One region of the Klebsiella sp. CSG-1 genome, then DNA from elsewhere that is predicted to be linked to it. Evidence: predicted binding sites of a transcription regulator. Region 1 holds the regulator's gene; each other region holds the start of a gene.
What was found. The regulator Fur, encoded in region 1, represses iron uptake genes when iron is present. The targets are predictions, from matches to a motif close to ATAATAATGAGAACNACTATCAA.

Region 1 (4,509 bases):
ACGGTGATGCGCGAACATCTACAGGAAGAAGGCGTGATTCAGTTTCTGCTGAAATCCTTCGTTGATGGCCAGTGGCGCTTCAACGTGCCGGTGTTATGGGATCAATATCCGCACATCGTGGGCTGGCAAACGGTTCCTGCCTGGCCTCATCCAACCCTGTTCATCCCGGGAGGCAACTCCCCCTACGTCACCGATGACTATCGCGATACCCTGCTCGCCCAGTTCCCACAGGCGCGGGCGCACGTCATCGCCGGCGCCGGCCACTGGGTACATGCGGAGAAACCGGAAGCCGTCCTGCGCGCCATTCGTCGCTATCTGACCGCTTTGCAGGCTTAACTGGCTAAAAACTGCCCGACCGCGCTGCAGAATGCCCGCGGTCGTTGGCGCAGCGGTTCGCCTGATGTATTATGGCGCGCTATCTGTGTCGGCTATAGCCCGGCAACTTGTTTCCCCGAAGTCACTCTGAATCATGGCAAAAGAACAAACGGACCGTACGACATTAGATTTGTTCGCAACCGAGCGTCGCCCGGGTAGACCAAAGACCAATCCGCTTTCGCGCGATGAACAACTGCGCATAAATAAACGCAATCAGCTCAAACGCGATAAAGTTCGCGGCCTGAAGCGTGTGGAGTTAAAACTCAACGCTGAAGCGGTTGATGCGCTCAACGAACTGGCGGAAGCTCGCAATATGAACCGCAGCGATTTGATCGAAGAGATGCTGATGAACCAGCTGGCAACCCTGCACAGCCGGGATAAAGCCTGAAAATCCTCAAAAAAACACTTTCATGTAGCAGAGTGTGCAGTCGGGCGTGATTGCTGTTTCCGCGCCCTCTCCTGTTCTGCTATGATTGCCGTTATCTGCGGGCATTACGCCACTACCACATCATTAAGTTTCAAGAGGTTATTTTACTCATGGCAATCATCGGCATCTTTTTTGGCAGCGACACGGGCAACACCGAGAATATTGCAAAAATGATTCAGAAGCAGCTTGGTAAAGATGTTGCTGATGTTCACGACATTGCCAAGAGCAGCAAAGAAGATCTGGAAGCCTACGACATCCTGCTGCTCGGCATTCCGACCTGGTACTACGGTGAAGCTCAGTGCGACTGGGATGACTTTTTCCCGACGCTGGAAGAGGTCGACTTTAACGGTAAACTGGTTGCGCTGTTTGGCTGCGGCGATCAGGAAGACTACGCGGAATACTTCTGTGACGCGCTGGGCACCATCCGCGACATCATTGAACCGCGCGGCGCCACCATCGTTGGCCACTGGCCGACTGCGGGCTATCATTTTGAAGCTTCTAAAGGCCTGGCGGATGACGATCACTTCGTCGGTCTGGCTATCGATGAAGACCGCCAGCCGGAGCTGACCAACGAACGCGTGACTAAGTGGGTTAAGCAGGTCTCTGAAGAGCTGCATCTCGAAGAAATCAAAAACGCCTGATGATTGTGCGGCGTTACCGTTAAATTTCGCCGCATTAATAGATAGAAGCAATCAAACTAATAGCTACAAGTTTTTAACTTTTAATCACATATCTGTACAATGTCCTCTGATTTAACGAGGTCAGGTGACGCAGTTTGTAGCTGGGACCTCGTTTTTGACAGCATACAAGGCCCGATACTTGCAGTTTTCATTTAACGATGGCAGTTCTATAATGAGACGCATTGCATCGGGTGATTCTCTGTATTACTTCCGCTGATGGAAGTAGATCGTTTAGCAACAGGACAGATTCCGCATGACTGACAACAATACCGCATTAAAGAAGGCTGGCCTGAAAGTCACACTTCCACGATTAAAGATCCTGGAAGTCCTGCAGGAACCGGATAACCATCACGTCAGTGCGGAAGATTTATACAAGCGCCTGATCGACATGGGTGAAGAAATTGGTCTCGCTACTGTTTATCGCGTGCTGAACCAGTTTGATGATGCTGGCATTGTGACTCGTCACAACTTCGAAGGCGGTAAATCTGTTTTCGAACTGACCCAGCAGCACCATCACGATCACCTTATTTGCCTCGATTGTGGCAAAGTGATCGAATTCAGCGATGAGTCTATCGAAGCGCGTCAGCGTGAAATCGCCCACCGCCATGGCATCCGTCTGACCAACCACAGCCTGTATCTTTACGGCCACTGTGCGGAAGGCGACTGCCGCGAAGATGAACATGCACACGACGCGCTGGAAAAGTAATTTCCCACCGCGCGGACCGCAAAAAGCCAACCTGACGGTTGGCTTTTTTTATGTGCAAACGCCTACCCTTTTCTGCGCGCGGTATGCTCGTCGAGAGCACGAGTAAACTGTTCCTCATCCCACCGGTTTGCCAGCGCTTCCCGCACCAGAGTCTGTTGGGTTTTCGGGACCATTCCACCTAATGGCGGGTCGGTATCAAGATTGGTGGGGAATGAGTAGCCCCGGGCAGCCACGGCAATCAGCGCCTGAAAATCGCCCGCGCGATATTGTCCGTCCTGAAGCTGGGGATAGATTTTTTTCAACACCAGCTCATGGTTCACATCTTCCATCGGGACGCCGAACGCCGAGGAGATCTGCAAAAGATTAGCGGTGCGAACATGATCAGTCGTCGTGTTGTTCCCGGCGGCATGAAACAACGCCGGGTTAAAAAACAGCCCGTCGCCTTTTTGCAACGGCAACTGAACATAGTGCTGGTTAAAGTAGTCGACGAACTCCGGCTGGCGGTAGGCCATATAGCCGAGCTCATACTGATGCGAAAACGGCAGCAGGCGCGTAGGCCCTGACGCCAGCGGCATATCGCTGTGCGCAACCGCCCCTTGTAACGTCAAATACTGCGACAGAATCTGCGCAGGGATGGGAAACTCGGCAACAAACTCGCCCTGCTGAAAGCCGAGATGATAATCGCGATGGGGCTGCTGCGCTTCGCCGCCAGGGCGTACCTGGTTAACCTGAGCGGTCATTCGCCACGCAGGTCCCAACCACGCCTGACAAATTAACCCAAGCATTTCATTAGCATAGTAGTCGCAGAAGGTCTGCGGGCTACGCTCCGCCAGCTTTTGTAACGCATTCCAGATCCGGCCATTGTTCCCCGCGCGAGAAAAGTGGTCAGCCTGAACCCGGGTGCGAGACTCATCGGCCATGATGGTTTCAAACACCGCCGAAGCGCGGTCGATGACATCCATATCCTGATAAAGCCCGCGTACCACCAGCACGCCGGGACCGTAAGAGAGCCCCTGATGTAGCTCGCTTAATACCGCATGTTTATTGGTCGCCGCGACCTGCGCTAACACGTCATGGTCGTAAATCAGAACTTCCTCAGCGACTTCGCTGACCAGCGGATAGTCTTGTTTGTTCACCTGCTGCTGACAGAAGATGTTGAAATCCTCAACTGAGGCCCGATCGGGTCGGACAAAATATTGCGATGTCATGAGTAGCTCCACGGGGTAAGGGTGCCAGACGGCGGTTATTTTTTTGTTCAACGTCTCGAAAACGAACGTTGTTAAGAAATAACTTAGCAGCTAGACTCCACATCAAGAACCTCAAAAACACCTCATAAAAACCTCATGTGATCGATGGCAAAATTTACCCAAAAGCAGATAGCCGCTCAGTCAGGACTGAGTCTCGCCACGATCGACCGGGCGCTACATCATCGGGGGCAGGTACACCCGCAAACGCTGCATCGCATTCAGCAGGCTCTGGCCGATCTGGAACTGCTGCAAAAGTCCGGGCTCGCCCAGGGAAGAACGATCTATTTCGATGTCATCATGCATACCCCTGAACGCTTTAGCGAGCTGGTCAGGGAGGCGCTCAGCAGCCAGTTAGCCAGCTTTAACCCCTTTCGCATTCAGCTCCGCTTCCACTGTTACGAGGACATCAGCGAGCGAGAGATGAACGCGCTGCTGAAAAAATGCGCGCTCAGCAGCCACGGCGTGATTTTAAAGGCCATGAACTCCCCCTCGCTGGTTTCCACCATCGACGCTTTGCTCAAACGCCGCGTGCCGGTTGTCACCATCGTCACCGACATTCCGTCCAGCGCCCGTCTGCGCTACATCGGCATGGATAATGTTGATGCGGGCAAAGCCGCGGCATTTTTGATGTCAAAGTGGCTGGGCGCCGACAGCACTCAAATCGCCGCCGTCACCGGCAGCAATGATTTCATCGGAGAGCGGGAGCGTATTGCCGGATTTATCTCGGGAATTGAACAGTTTGCCCCGCGCAACAGCATCAATGTCGTCGCCGGCGGACTAGGCATTGACCATCAGATGTACGCCTGTCTGTGCCAGTACCTTGATGCTCATCCGCATACCGAAGCGGTCTATACCGTCGGCGGCGGTAACGCGGGGATTATCCGCGCCTTCGCCGAGAGAAACCGACGCATAAAGACCTTTATCGGCCATGATTTTGACCGGGAAAACCGGGCACTGATGCAGGCGGGGAAAATCGATGCGCTGATAGAACACAATCTGCAGCTGGATGCGCAGACCGCATTCCGCTCTTTGCTGGCCTTCCACGGTTTTATCCCTGAGGGCGACTCGCTCAAA
Region 2 (4,509 bases), on a different contig from region 1:
GGGCTTTTGTTGACTATCTTCAGGCTTGCTCCACAGATACCCGCAGGGCCGCCAGCGCTTTACTCGCCGCTTTGATGACCTGTTCACACTGCTCAATCGTCAGCGTCAGCGGCGGTTCAATACGAATGGTTTTGGCATTATTCAACGTTCCGGCCACCAGCACCCGCTGGCGGAACATCTCGCTGGCGAAGTTGTAGCCGATTTCGTTATCCACGAACTCAATCGCCATCAGCATCCCTTTACCGCGAACTTCATTCACCAGATCCGGGTATTCGCGGGACAGTTGATGGAAGCCGTTCAGCAACAGCTCACCTTTCTGCTCCGCCTGGGCCGGCAGATTCTGCGTCAGCAGGACGTTGATCGTGGCCAGCGCCGCAGCACAGGCCAGCGGATTACCGCCGAAGGTGGTGGTGTGCAGGAACGGGTTGTCGAACAGCACCGAGAACACCTCTTCGGTCGCCACCGTTGCGCCAATTGGCATCACGCCGCCGCCGAGCGCTTTGGCGAGGCACAGAATGTCCGGCTGAACGTTTTCGTGCTCGCAGGCAAACATTTTGCCGGTGCGCCCCATGCCGGTTTGCACTTCGTCGAGGATCAGCAGCGCGCCAAACTCATCGCACAGCTTACGCACCGCGGGCAGGTAGCCCTGCGGCGGCAGGATCACGCCTCCTTCACCCTGGATCGGCTCAAGGATCACCGCCGCGACATCATCACCGGTTTTTTTACACTCGCTCAGCAGAGTACGCATCGCGTTGATATCGCCGAACGGCACGTGACGGAACCCTGGGAGTAGCGGCATAAAAGGCTTACGGAATGTCGATTTCGCGGTGGCCGATAGCGCGCCCAGCGACTTACCATGGAAAGCGCCGCTGGTGGCCACAAACGTAAATTTACCGCGCGGCGACTGGTAGGCTTTAGCGAGCTTCAGCGCCGCTTCGACCGACTCTGTACCGCTGTTACAGAAGAAGCTGTATTTCAGCTTGCCGGGGGTTAACGCGGCCAGCGTTTTTGCCAGCATGGCCCGCAGCGGGTCAAGCAGTTCCTGACTATGAAGAGGTTGTTTAGCGAGCTGATGCTCGACGGCGGAAATCACAACTGGATTACGGTGCCCTACATTAAAAATTCCAAAGCCACCCAGGCAATCGACAAACTCTTGTCCCTGAGTGTCGACAAGCGTATTTAACCCTCCCGCTTGCCACTCTACGGCTCCGTAATCCCCGCCAGCGGTAACCGATTTTCGGTACTCTAAAAAACCGGGATTCACATGCTCTTTAAAATATTCCCTGACCTCCTGGTTAAGTGCTTTCATCTCCTCATGATCAAGCGTTCGCTTCTCAATGAGATTCAGTGCGTGTGCGCTGCAGGCCAGAGCCGATGCGCTGGAAGGTAACCTGTTCAAAGTGAGCTCCTGGGACGGGCGTATCACATGATACTGCATTAAGTATTGCAGGGATTACGCCACTTCGGCACGGCAGCTGAAAATCGGGATAAACGCAGCGCGAAAGCGCATTTGCACGAAATTTAATCTCACGGCGATATTTTTGGCATGTTTTACTCCTGAGCGGGGGACGCTACCCGTCTGGAGGCATTCCACCGCGTGCCGCCTGGTGGTGCAGATTGCCCAATATGGGGGCAGAGGGGGGACAGGCATCCCCCCGAAGAGATTAATCGAGCTGGGAAATCTCCATGGCCGCGCGGTCAATGACGGCGACAATCTGTTTCAACTGGGTCTCGCTAATGGCCTGCTGATTAACTTTTAAATCCAGAACGGCTTTAAAGTTCTCCAGCGCCCGCTTCATTTGCGGGTTTTTCCGCAGTTCACAGCCGACCATACGGGCCTGCAAACGTTCCTGAATATGGCCGAGCTGTTCCTGATTCTCGGCATGCAGAAGGCTGCCCTCTGCGGTTATGGCGATTTTTTTGCGGCCATTTTCCTCTTCGACGCTGATAAGACCCTGATCCTGAAGGAGATCGAGGGTTGGATAGATCACGCCCGGACTTGGGCTGTAGTTGCCCTGGGTCAGGTTTTCTATCTCTTTAATCAACTCGTAGCCGTGGCTGGCGTTGCGGGTGAGGATGTCGAGGATCACCAGACGCAGTTCGCCGTGGCCAAAGAAACGCTGACGGCGTCCGCCACCGCCGCCACCCCGGCGGCCATGCTCCCCGCGTTCGCTGTGTTCACCGTGGTGGCCACGTGGCCCACGACCTTCTTCATGATGATGTCGCATAGTTTGCTCCTGTATGTTTTGATATATCTAATTTATATCTAAAAAATAAAGCTTAGCAAGCATGAATCTAAATATTTTAATAATTAATTGATTTTAAATGATTTTATTTTGTCATTTGTACTTTATTGCTTTTTGCGACGGCTATATCAAAAAAAACTTGCATTCTTTTTTAATGGCAATCATTATCATTTGGGTAAAGTTTAGATATATCTATAAATCTCACGAAGGCGAATGACAATGATAAAAACGAAAGAACCTCAGTACCCGAAACGCGTTCGCAATGAGCTGCGTTTTCGCGAGTTAACCGTGCTGCGCGTTGAGCGCGTCGGCGCCGCCTTCCAGCGCATTGTGCTGGGCGGAGAGGCGCTGGAAGGTTTTGTCTCCCAGGGTTTTGACGACCATACCAAACTCTTTTTCCCGGAAGCCGGCGCCGCGTTTACGCCGCCGCAGGTGACGGAAGAGGGCATTAACTGGGGCGACGGCGTCCGTCCGGCAACCCGAGACTACACGCCGCTGTATGATGCCGAACGTCATGAACTGGCCTATGACTTCTTCATCCACGACGGCGGTATCGCCAGCAGCTGGGCGCTGGCGGCAAACGTCGGCGATAAGCTGGTGATTGGTGGTCCGCGCGGTTCGCTGGTGGTGCCGGAGGATTATGCCTGGCAGCTGTATGTCTGCGATGAATCCGGTATGCCTGCGCTACGCCGCCGTCTGCTGGGCCTCAGCCGCCTGCCCGTGCGCCCGCAGGTTACGGCGCTGGTGACGATCGGCGACGCATCGTATAAAGATTATCTGGCAGATTTGCAGGGCTTTAATATTGAGTGGATCGTCGGCCATCATTCATCGGTCGTGGCTGAACGTCTGGCGCAGGTGAGCGTGCCCACGGAAGATTATTTTATCTGGGTGACCGGTGAAGGCGCGGTGGTGAAATCGCTGCTCGGGCGGTTTGAAAATGACCAAATTGACCCTCAGCTGGTGCGTTCCCAGGCCTACTGGCACAGTAAATAGCCTGATTCCCGGGCTACGGCGTCAGCACGTTGCCCGGGATAGCGGCTATTCCGTTCTCTCGCCCGGCTCAGCGTCGCGTTGCCGGGATATTCCGCTGCTGAGGGCGCAGCCTTAGCGGTGTTCCGCCAGCGTTTTGAAGACCTGCGCTACCGCGTGGGCGCCCGGATCCATATTGCCCAGCAGGCTGTCGCTGTTAAGGTACGACGCGCGCCCGGCGTTAGCTTTGCTGGCGTGGCAGGTGCGTTCGGCGCCCGCTTCCGCCGCGGCAAACGCCGCCTGTAAATCCATCGGTGCGACAAGCAGCGACGCCAGCGCCGGCTGTAGCGCATCAATCATCGTGCGATCGCCCTCATCCGCCCCGCCGTAAAACTTCATTTGCGCCAGACCGGCGTTTAACGCTTCCGCGACGCCGGCGCCTTGTTCCAGCTTCTGCCCGGCGGCGGTAAAGAAGATCGACATCAGCACGCCGCTGGAACCCCCCATCACCACGGTCAGACGTTCACCGATCAGGGCGAACAGGGTCGCGAGATCGCCCAGCGGCAGCTGCTGGCGCCGCAGCAGGTCGGCAATATCGCGCGCGCCTGCGGCAAAGGTGGAGCCGGTATCGCCATCGCCGACTTTGGCATCCAGCGCATTCAGGTGCGTCTCCAGGTCAGACAGGGTACTGGTTATCCGCCCGACATAGCCCGCCACGTCGTGATTGTCCGAAGGCTGGAACGCCACGCGGGTGCTACGCAGAGAAGAGGGCATCACCTCGATGGCCCGCGGCTGTACCGGCGCCTGCCAGCTGGCTGTTTCCACAGCGGAAAGCAGCGCCTTTTCAATGCTCTCCTCCAGTACGATGGCGGTTATCGAGAAACCTTTCATATCCAGCGCCGTCACCAGCGACGCCGGGCCAATCAGCCAGTCGATCCGCTGATGGAGCGGCGTGTCGGCCAGCTCACGGGTCAGAATCGCCATTTCCGCCACCGACACGCCGCCGAGGTTGTTAAGCATCACCGCCAGGCGGCCGGTTTGCGGCAGGGCGGCGGTCAGTTTCTCCACCATCAGGCGGACAATCTGCGCGCTGTTCTGAGTGGCGATGACCGAGGCGCCGGGTTCACCATGGATGCCCATGCCCAGTTCTGCCCGATCGGGATGGTGGCGTGGCGCCGTTTCAGCCTCCTGCGGCAGATGACAACTGGAGAGCGCGAGGCCCAGCGTGCGGGTCTTGTCCGCCGCATACCGGGCTTCGCGCAGCACGGTGGCAAGATTGTAGCCACGTTCGGCA
Region 3 (4,509 bases), on a different contig from region 1:
GATTGGCGTGGCTGCCGCGCTGGGTGTTGCAGCTGTCGCTGGTCTTAACGTCTTAGATCGTGGCCCGCAATATGCGCAAGTGGTGTCCAGTACACCGATAAAAGAGACCGTAAAAACTCCGCGTCAGGAATGCCGTAACGTCACCGTGACCCATCGTCGTCCGGTGCAGGATGAAAACCGCATCGCCGGCTCCGTTCTTGGCGCCGTTGCCGGCGGGGTCATCGGCCATCAGTTTGGCGGCGGTCGTGGTCGCAGCGTGGCGACCGTCGTGGGCGCTCTGGGCGGCGGTTACGCCGGTAACCAGATTCAGGGTTCGATGCAGGAAGGGGATACCTACACCACCACGCAGCAGCGCTGTAAAACGGTGTACGACAAGTCGGATAAAATGCTGGGCTACGATGTGACCTACAAAATTGGCGAACAGCAGGGAAAAATCCGCATGGAACACGATCCCGGGACGCAGATTCCGCTGGACAGTAACGGCCAGCTGGTCCTCAACAACAAAGCGTAAAAAAGACGTGACTGTTATTTGCCCCTCCTGCACTCAGGCTGAGGGGCTTTTTTTATCAGAAGCTGACGGCGTAGTTCAGGCCAAAGGTACGGCCGCGACCTTTGTATTCATACAGTGAACTGCTGCCGTAGGTCGGGCTGTAGAGCAGCGGGGCGCGCTGTCCCCAGATGGTGACATAGTCTTCGTTCAGCAGGTTCTCGATGCTGAAGGTCAGTTTGCCCACCGGGAGCGCATAGCTGCCGATAAAGTCTACGGTATTATAGCCGTCGAGCTTATTACCGCTGGCATCGCTCAGGTCGAATACCTGCTGGGTTTGCACGCGCAGCGACCACGGATCCGGCGCCCAGCCGACCCAGGCGGTGGCTTTAGATGGCGAAGCGAGAGTCACATCCCATTTCTGCCAGCTACCGTCACTCTTCACCTGAGATTTCAGCACGTTGAAGTTCGCACCTGTGCTCCAGTCGCTATCCGGGAAGAAGTAATCGACGGCCCCTTCCACGCCGTAAATACGCCGCTTGTCGGACTGGACGTCGATCGTCATATCGGTGCGGTTAACGACAATGGTTTTGTCCGAGGTGGAGTAGTATGCCGCCAGCTGCGTGCGCAGGTTATCGCCGGTGTAACGCCAGCCCAGTTCGTAGGAGTTGACTTTGATCCCCTGCAGCGGCGAATCACCCACGTTGACGCTCGACAGCAGGGGATAGTTGCCGTTGACCGCCGCGCCGTATTTGCCGATACCATAGTATTTACCCGGGTCCGGCAGCTCGACGCCCTGCGAGAAGTTAAACCAGGTCTGCTGGCGGTCGGTGAGGTGGGCGACAATACCGGCGTTAAACAGGAAGTTATCATAATCCGTTTTACCGCCCGGGATGGCATCGGCCGAGTTCACTTTGCCGCTGGCGACATCCTGCTGCTGGGCGTAGCCGACAAAATCATCAACCCGGTTTTCCGTCCATTGATAGCGCACGCCGCCGCTCAGGGTGAAAATATCATTCAGGTCATAACTACTTTGCAGGAACGGCGCCAGGTTTGTAATGCTATAGCCCGGGTAGCGTCCTGTCGTGTAGATAGACTCGTTGTGCAGGCCGCCTGACGCCATCGAAGTGTTCAGATCGAAGAACATCTGGTTGGCATTAAAGGTCTCATGATCGGCATCCAGCCCCCAGGTCAGATCCCAGCCGTCAAGCGGTTGGCTGTTAAGGGTAATCTTCGCACCGTACTGATCGGTATCCTGTTTAGATGAGGAGAAGCTGCTGACCTGACCTTTGGTGAGCGTCGGGAAGGGGTAAAAGGTCAGCGACTCGTCGCGATAATAGATCTGGCTGACCAGATTCTGGCCATAGAAATCGGCATCGGAGTATTGCAGGCTAATCAGATGCCGTTCGGTACCAGGAACGCGGTCGGAATTAAGCCCGTCGGTGGTATAGGCTTTGCCCTCACCGGTGACGGCCGACATGTTTTTGCCGAGATACAGGCCGTAATCATCGCCCTGGCTTTTATAGTATTGCGTCACCAGCTGCAGCTGACGGTTATCGTCGATGTTGATGGTGCCGGTGCCCATGACATCGAGGCGATCCGAGTGCTGCAGGCCGGTCTGCGTATTATCGAGGACCAGCGCATCGTTATTGCCATCATACCAGCCGCCAAAGCGCTGATAAGCCACCGATAACCGTCCGGAAGCATGGTCGGTGCCGCCGCTGACCGCCGCCGCCACGCGTTCGTCGTGATCGTTGCTGTTGGCAAATCCGCTTTTGCCGCCTAATTCCAGATCCACCTGGCGTTCCTGCTGCCCTTTTTTGGTCACGATATTGATCAGGCCGCCGGTACTGCCGCCGCCATACAGCGAAGTGGCGCCGGAGATGACTTCAATATGCTCAATGTTGAACGGGTCGATAGCGTCGAGCTGACGGCTGTCGGTACGGGAAGAGTTGAGGCGAACGCCGTCGATCAGCACCACGATGGCCCGTCCACGCATGTTCATTCCGTAGTTGGTTCGTCCCTGGCTGCTGACATCAATTCCGGGAATCAACTGGGCCAGGACGTCTTTGAACTCCTTTCCTCCCTGAACCTGTTGTTCTATCTCCTGACCTTCGATAACCCACGTGGTTTGCGCCATTTCGGCGACGGTGCGGTGAGTTCGGTTGGCGCTAACGATAATGTTTTCTTCTTCCGCCTGCGCGGCAAAGGCGGGCAGGGCGGTGGCCAGCAGCAGTGGGTTAAGCACCCAGAGACGCTTGTTCATACGCATTCCTTTTATGAGTTAACTGCAGTCATGTTGTTTTTAGTGTTCGATGCGGGCGCATCGGTTGTTACAGATGGAAATAAGCAGAAAAACTTAAAAGCGGATTTTGCACGTAGTGATTATTGTTATCAATATCATTTACAACAAAATTGATACGTAACAGTGTGAAAACATGAGTAAAACTGGGGTTAATCAGGAAAGACAGGGGAAAACCCGGTGGCGATTGTCACCGGGGAAGCGCAGATTAGTGCTGGAGGATTTGCGGCCACAGCCGCAGGGTGGTATCGGCGATTTGCATCAGCCTGGTGAAATCAGCCCCTTCGCGTGCGCTGATGGACATCCCTTGCAACACGCAGTTTAAGAACTGCGCCAGCTGTCGCACATCGCCGTTTTGCGGCAGTTCGCCGCGCAGCTGCCGCTGCTGGAGGAACTGGGTCAGCGTTTGTTCCTGCATCGCGTGCCGCGACTTAATGGTATTGGCGATCGCGGTAGATGATGCCGCCAGCGCCGCGGACGTATTGATCATAAAACAGCCTGCCGGCGTGTCTTTACTGGTAAAGCAGGTGGCAATGGCGGTGAAATAGTCTCGCAGCGCCTGATCAACTGATTTTTCTTCGGCAAACAACAGCGCTTCGTGTCTGGCGGCAAAACGTGAAATATAGCGATCCAGAACCGCGCGAAATAACCCTTCCTTGTTGACGAACTCAGCGTACAGCGTCGGTGCTTTTGCCCCGGTCGCCTCCACCAGATCGGCAAGAGAAGTTGCCTCGTAGCCGTGCTGCCAGAAAAGTGCCATAGCCTTATCCAGCGCCGCTTCCTTGTCGAACACTTTGGGTCGGCCACGGCTTTTTTTTGTGCAACTTTGAACGTCAGTTGTCATGATGCCGCTGTACCTATGTTGGTTTGTTGAAGAGGCATTATAAAAATAAACCTTACAACCTTCCAGCGCTGAGCCCGCAAAAATAAATAATTCATATATGTATGAATTTTAAGTTGTTTATAAATAAATAAACGATCGTTATAAAAATTCATTGACGTGTGATATAGGTCACATTATTATTTACCTATCGATCGTTAAGTTAATTCTTGCGACCCTACTAAAAAAATCATCTGCATAGGTATAATAATCATGAAAAACATCAAAACGCTGACGCTTGCCGCCGTGCTGAGCTCTCTTTCTTTCGCCAGCTTCGCGGCTGTTGAAGTGCAGTCCACACCTGCCGGCCAACACAAAATCGGTACCGTTTCTGCCTCCGCCGGGACAAACCTGGGCTCGCTGGAAGACCAGCTGGCGCAGAAAGCGGAAGAAATGGGCGCCACCTCTTTTCGTATCACCTCAGTAACGGGTCCAAACACCCTGCATGGCACTGCGGTTATCTACAAATAAGTTTCGTTTTACCCCTGTCATGCCACTGACAAAACGCGCCCCCTGACCCCTTTATCAGGCCGCGAGCAGTAAGTTGTTTCCTGTTATGCCACTTACGTGACGCGGTTTTCACCCCTTTATGAAACCGCGAAGCGTCGCACTATCGTTTTACCCCGTTTGTTATCCCATAAAAAAACCGCCCCCTGGGGCGGTTTTTTTATTTCTGTCTAAGCGCTTACAATGACTGTTCGCCAGTATTGTGATGACGGGTAACGTCAATCGGCATACCCGAACGCAGCGCCATCGCACGATCCATCACCGTCTGGTCGGTCTGCGCGGCCTGCTTAAACGCCGACATCTCGCTATTCAGGACTATCGGCAGCGTCTGCG
Region 4 (4,509 bases), on a different contig from region 1:
CAGACACCATCTATCCGCACACCGGGCAGGCTGCCAAAGCGGCGGTTGTCGTCGCAGCGCTGTGTGAAAAACACAACGTTGAGCTGGTTGCTATCGGCAACGGCACCGCCTCCCGCGAAACCGAGCGCTTCTTCCTCGATGTGCAGCAACAGTTCCCGAAAGTCACCGCGCAGAAAGTGATCGTCAGCGAAGCCGGGGCCTCCGTCTACTCGGCTTCCGAGCTGGCGGCCCTGGAGTTCCCGGACCTCGATGTTTCTCTGCGCGGCGCTGTTTCAATCGCCCGCCGTCTGCAAGATCCGCTGGCCGAGCTGGTTAAAATCGATCCGAAGTCCATCGGCGTGGGCCAGTACCAGCACGACGTCAGCCAGTCACAGCTGGCGCGCAAGCTGGATGCGGTGGTCGAAGACTGTGTTAACGCCGTCGGCGTGGATCTGAATACCGCATCCGTGCCACTGCTCACCCGCGTAGCGGGCCTGACGCGGATGATGGCGCAGAACATCGTCGCCTGGCGTGATGAAAACGGCCAGTTCCAGAACCGTCAGCAGCTGCTGAAAGTCAGCCGCCTGGGTCCCAAAGCCTTCGAGCAGTGCGCCGGGTTCCTGCGCATCAACCACGGCGACAACCCGCTGGACGCCTCCACCGTTCACCCGGAAGCATACCCTATCGTCGAGCGCATTCTGGCCGCCACCCGGCAGGCGTTAAACGATCTGATGGGCAACAGCAGCGAGTTACGCAATCTGAAAGCGGCCGACTTCACCGATGACAAATTCGGTGTGCCAACCGTCACCGACATCATCAAAGAGCTGGAAAAACCTGGTCGCGACCCGCGTCCGGAGTTTAAAACCGCGAAGTTCGCCGATGGTGTGGAAACCATGAACGACCTGCTGCCGGGCATGGTACTTGAAGGTGCGGTCACCAACGTCACTAACTTTGGCGCCTTTGTCGATATCGGCGTACACCAGGATGGTCTGGTGCATATTTCGTCGCTGTCGAATAAATTCGTCGACGATCCGCATACCGTCGTCAAAGCTGGCGACATCGTGCAGGTTAAAGTGATGGAGGTCGACCTGCAGCGTAAACGCATCGCACTGACCATGCGTCTGGACGAGCAGCCAGGCGAGAGTAACGCCCGGCGCGGCGGCGGGAGCGATCGTGCGCAGGGCAACCGCCCGGCGGCGAAGACGGCTAAACCGCGCGGCCGTGAGGCGCAGTCAGCTGGCAACAGCGCCATGATGGACGCGCTGGCAGCGGCCATGGGTAAAAAACGCTAATCTTTTCCCGGCCCCTCATTGCAGGGGCCATTTCCCCGCCCTTATTCTCTGACCCCGTGTTGGTATACTCCGAAAACCGATTAGCTCCGGTTAATACAGGCGAGTAAATAAGTTATTTATTAAGATTTCATTTTGTTAACCAATGAAACCTTAATTACACATTAAATGACAAAATAAATATTACCCTTATTTATCGCTACAGTGCAGACCTTGCGTCATATCAAAAAAACAGTATATTTCCGGCAAATGTCGATTATTAAACCATTTATGTATTGATGATAAAAACCATTATCATTATCATCATTCATAGTAAATATATCTTCTTCTCCGTTGACTATGCTCCCCGGTGCTGCGCGATGACCGCACACGGTAAACTCTCGTTCAGTTAGCGATTACAGGTAGGCCCTATGCAATTCACTCCTGATAGTGCGTGGAAAATCACGGGTTTCTCTCGCGATATTAGTCCGGCTTATCGTCAGAAACTGTTGTCCCTTGGAATGCTGCCAGGATCCTCTTTTAATGTGGTCCGCGTCGCGCCGCTCGGCGATCCCGTGCATATCGAAACCCGGCGTGTAAGCCTGGTATTACGCAAAAAAGATCTCGATTTAATAGAACTGGAAGCGGTTGCACAATAACACCTGACCCGGTACGCAGAGTCTGAAATATGAAAAAGTTAACTCTTGGTTTAATTGGTAATCCGAACTCCGGCAAGACAACATTATTTAATCAGCTTACCGGCGCCCGTCAGCGCGTCGGCAACTGGGCCGGGGTCACCGTCGAGCGCAAAGAAGGAGCCTTTACCACCACTGACCACCAGGTCACGCTGGTGGACCTGCCCGGCACCTATTCGCTGACGACGATCTCTTCACAGACCTCTTTAGATGAGCAGATCGCCTGTCACTATATCCTCAGCGGCGATGCCGACATGCTGATTAACGTGGTTGACGCCTCAAATCTGGAACGCAACCTCTATCTGACGCTGCAGCTACTGGAGCTGGGCATCCCCTGTATCGTTGCGTTGAATATGCTGGATATTGCCGAGAAGCAAAAAATCCGCATCGACGTTGACGCGCTGGCCGCCCGCCTGGGTTGCCCGGTGATTCCGCTGGTCTCGACGCGCGGGCGCGGTATCGAAGCCTTAAAAATGGCCGTCGACCGCCACCAGCAAAATACGTCGCTTGAACTGGTGCACTACCCGCAGCCGCTGCTGCGTGAAGCCGAAAAGCTGGCTCAGGAGATGGCGCGGGAGATCCCGCAGCGTCAGCGTTGCTGGCTGGGTCTGCAGATGCTGGAGGGCGATATTTACAGCCGCGAGTACGCCGGAAACGCTGCGCATAAGCTCGACGATGCCCTGACAAATCTGAGCGCGGAAATTGACGATCCGGCGCTGCATATCGCGGATGCCCGCTATCAGAGCATTGCCGCCATCTGCGATGCCGTCAGCAACACGCTCACCGCTGAGCCAAGCCGTTTCACCACCGCGATGGACAAAATCATCCTCAGCCGCGTGCTGGGGCTGCCCATCTTCTTATTTGTCATGTACCTGATGTTCCTGCTGGCGATCAACATCGGCGGCGCATTACAACCCATCTTTGACGCCGGGTCCGTGGCTATCTTTATTCACGGTATTCAGTGGCTGGGCTATACCCTGCATTTACCGGACTGGCTAACCGTTTTCCTTGCCCAGGGGCTGGGTGGCGGTATCAACACCGTGCTGCCGCTGGTCCCGCAAATCGGCATGATGTATCTGTTCCTCTCCTTCCTTGAAGATTCCGGCTATATGGCGCGAGCGGCATTCGTCATGGACCGCTTGATGCAGGCGCTGGGGCTACCGGGGAAATCCTTCGTTCCGCTGATTGTCGGCTTCGGCTGCAACGTGCCGTCGGTCATGGGCGCGCGCACGCTGGATGCGCCTCGCGAACGCCTGATGACCATCATGATGGCGCCGTTTATGTCCTGCGGCGCGCGCCTGGCGATCTTCGCCGTGTTCGCCGCCGCATTCTTTGGTCAGAATGGCGCGCTGGCGGTCTTTTCGCTGTATCTGCTCGGCATCGTGATGGCTATCCTGACCGGTCTGATGCTCAAACACACCATTATGCGCGGCGAAGCATCGCCGTTTGTGATGGAGCTGCCGGTCTACCACGTCCCGCATGTCAAAAGCCTGGTCATCCAGACCTGGCAGCGGCTGAAAGGCTTTGTGCTGCGCGCGGGTAAAGTTATCGTCATCGTCAGTATCTTCCTTAGCGCCCTGAACAGCTTCTCGCTCAACGGTAAGCTGGTGGATAACATTAACGATTCGGCGCTGGCCTCCGTCAGTCGTATTATCACGCCGATTTTTAAACCGATCGGCGTGCATGAAGACAACTGGCAGGCCACCGTCGGGCTGTTTACCGGCGCAATGGCGAAAGAAGTGGTCGTCGGCACGCTGAACACGCTCTACACCGCCGAAGACATTCAGAACGAAGCGTTTAATCCTCAGGAATTCCACCTCGGCGACGAACTGCTGGCCGCGCTGGACGAAACCTGGCAGAGCCTGAAAGATACCTTCAGCCTGAGCGTCCTGGCTAACCCTATCGAAGCCAGCAAAGGCGATGGTGAAATGGAAACCGGCGCCATGGGCGTCATGGGCAGCAAATTCGGCAGCGCGGCCGCCGCCTACAGCTACCTGATTTTCGTTCTGCTCTATATTCCGTGCATCTCGGTGATGGGGGCTATCGCTCGCGAATCCAGCCGTGGCTGGATGTCATTCTCCATCCTGTGGGGACTGAACATCGCCTACTCGCTCTCGACGCTGTACTACCAGACCGTGAGTTTCAGCCAGCATCCGCGCTACAGCCTGGTGTGTATCCTGGCGGTGGTGCTGTTTAACATCCTGGTCTTTGCTCTGTTACGCCGGGCACGCAGCCGGGTTGATATCTCTCTGCTGGCCACGCGTAAAACGCCGTCATCCTGCTGTCAGAGTCCGGCAGGCGATTGTCACTAAGGAGTCATCATGGCGTCGTTGATTGAAGTACGCGATATGCTGGCCCTGCAGGGGCGTATGCAGGCGACACAACTCAGCGCTCACCTGCATGCTCCGCAGCCGCTGGTCGAGGCCATGCTGAGTCGTCTGGAAGCCATGGGGAAAGCCGTGCGCATAACGGAAGACGCGGACGGCTGTTTGTCCGGCAGCTGCAAAAGTTGCCCTGAGGGAAAAGCCTGCTTGCAAGAGTGGTGGGCGCTACGCTGATCGTTGAGC

Region 2: the regulator Fur is predicted to act here: its motif matches at 2,395-2,417, upstream of AC007G_RS05310 (siderophore-interacting protein).
Region 3: the regulator Fur is predicted to act here: its motif matches at 2,869-2,891, upstream of AC007G_RS21555 (TonB-dependent siderophore receptor).
Region 4: the regulator Fur is predicted to act here: its motif matches at 1,550-1,572, upstream of feoA (ferrous iron transporter A).

What each region holds. Positions count from the first base shown of each region.
Region 1 is NZ_JBWNLD010000001.1:316,497-321,005, forward strand. It holds gene ybfF (esterase) at 1-336, shown strand, start outside; gene ybfE (LexA regulated protein) at 470-763, shown strand; gene fldA (flavodoxin FldA) at 913-1,443, shown strand; gene fur (ferric iron uptake transcriptional regulator) at 1,736-2,188, shown strand; gene AC007G_RS01595 (phytanoyl-CoA dioxygenase family protein) at 2,251-3,396, opposite strand; gene AC007G_RS01600 (substrate-binding domain-containing protein) at 3,541-4,509, shown strand, end outside.
Region 2 is NZ_JBWNLD010000002.1:160,297-164,805, forward strand. It holds gene ygjG (putrescine aminotransferase) at 20-1,399, opposite strand; gene AC007G_RS05305 (PadR family transcriptional regulator) at 1,665-2,228, opposite strand; gene AC007G_RS05310 (siderophore-interacting protein) at 2,466-3,239, shown strand; gene AC007G_RS05315 (glycerone kinase) at 3,351-4,509, opposite strand, start outside.
Region 3 is NZ_JBWNLD010000010.1:33,886-38,394, reverse strand. It holds gene AC007G_RS21560 (glycine zipper 2TM domain-containing protein) at 1-511, shown strand, start outside; gene AC007G_RS21555 (TonB-dependent siderophore receptor) at 567-2,753, opposite strand; gene AC007G_RS21550 (TetR/AcrR family transcriptional regulator) at 2,998-3,633, opposite strand; gene bhsA (multiple stress resistance protein BhsA) at 3,883-4,140, shown strand; gene ldtC (L,D-transpeptidase LdtC) at 4,355-4,509, opposite strand, start outside.
Region 4 is NZ_JBWNLD010000005.1:436,219-440,727, reverse strand. It holds gene AC007G_RS15280 (Tex family protein) at 1-1,271, shown strand, start outside; gene feoA (ferrous iron transporter A) at 1,679-1,906, shown strand; gene feoB (Fe(2+) transporter permease subunit FeoB) at 1,936-4,254, shown strand; gene feoC ([Fe-S]-dependent transcriptional repressor FeoC) at 4,264-4,500, shown strand.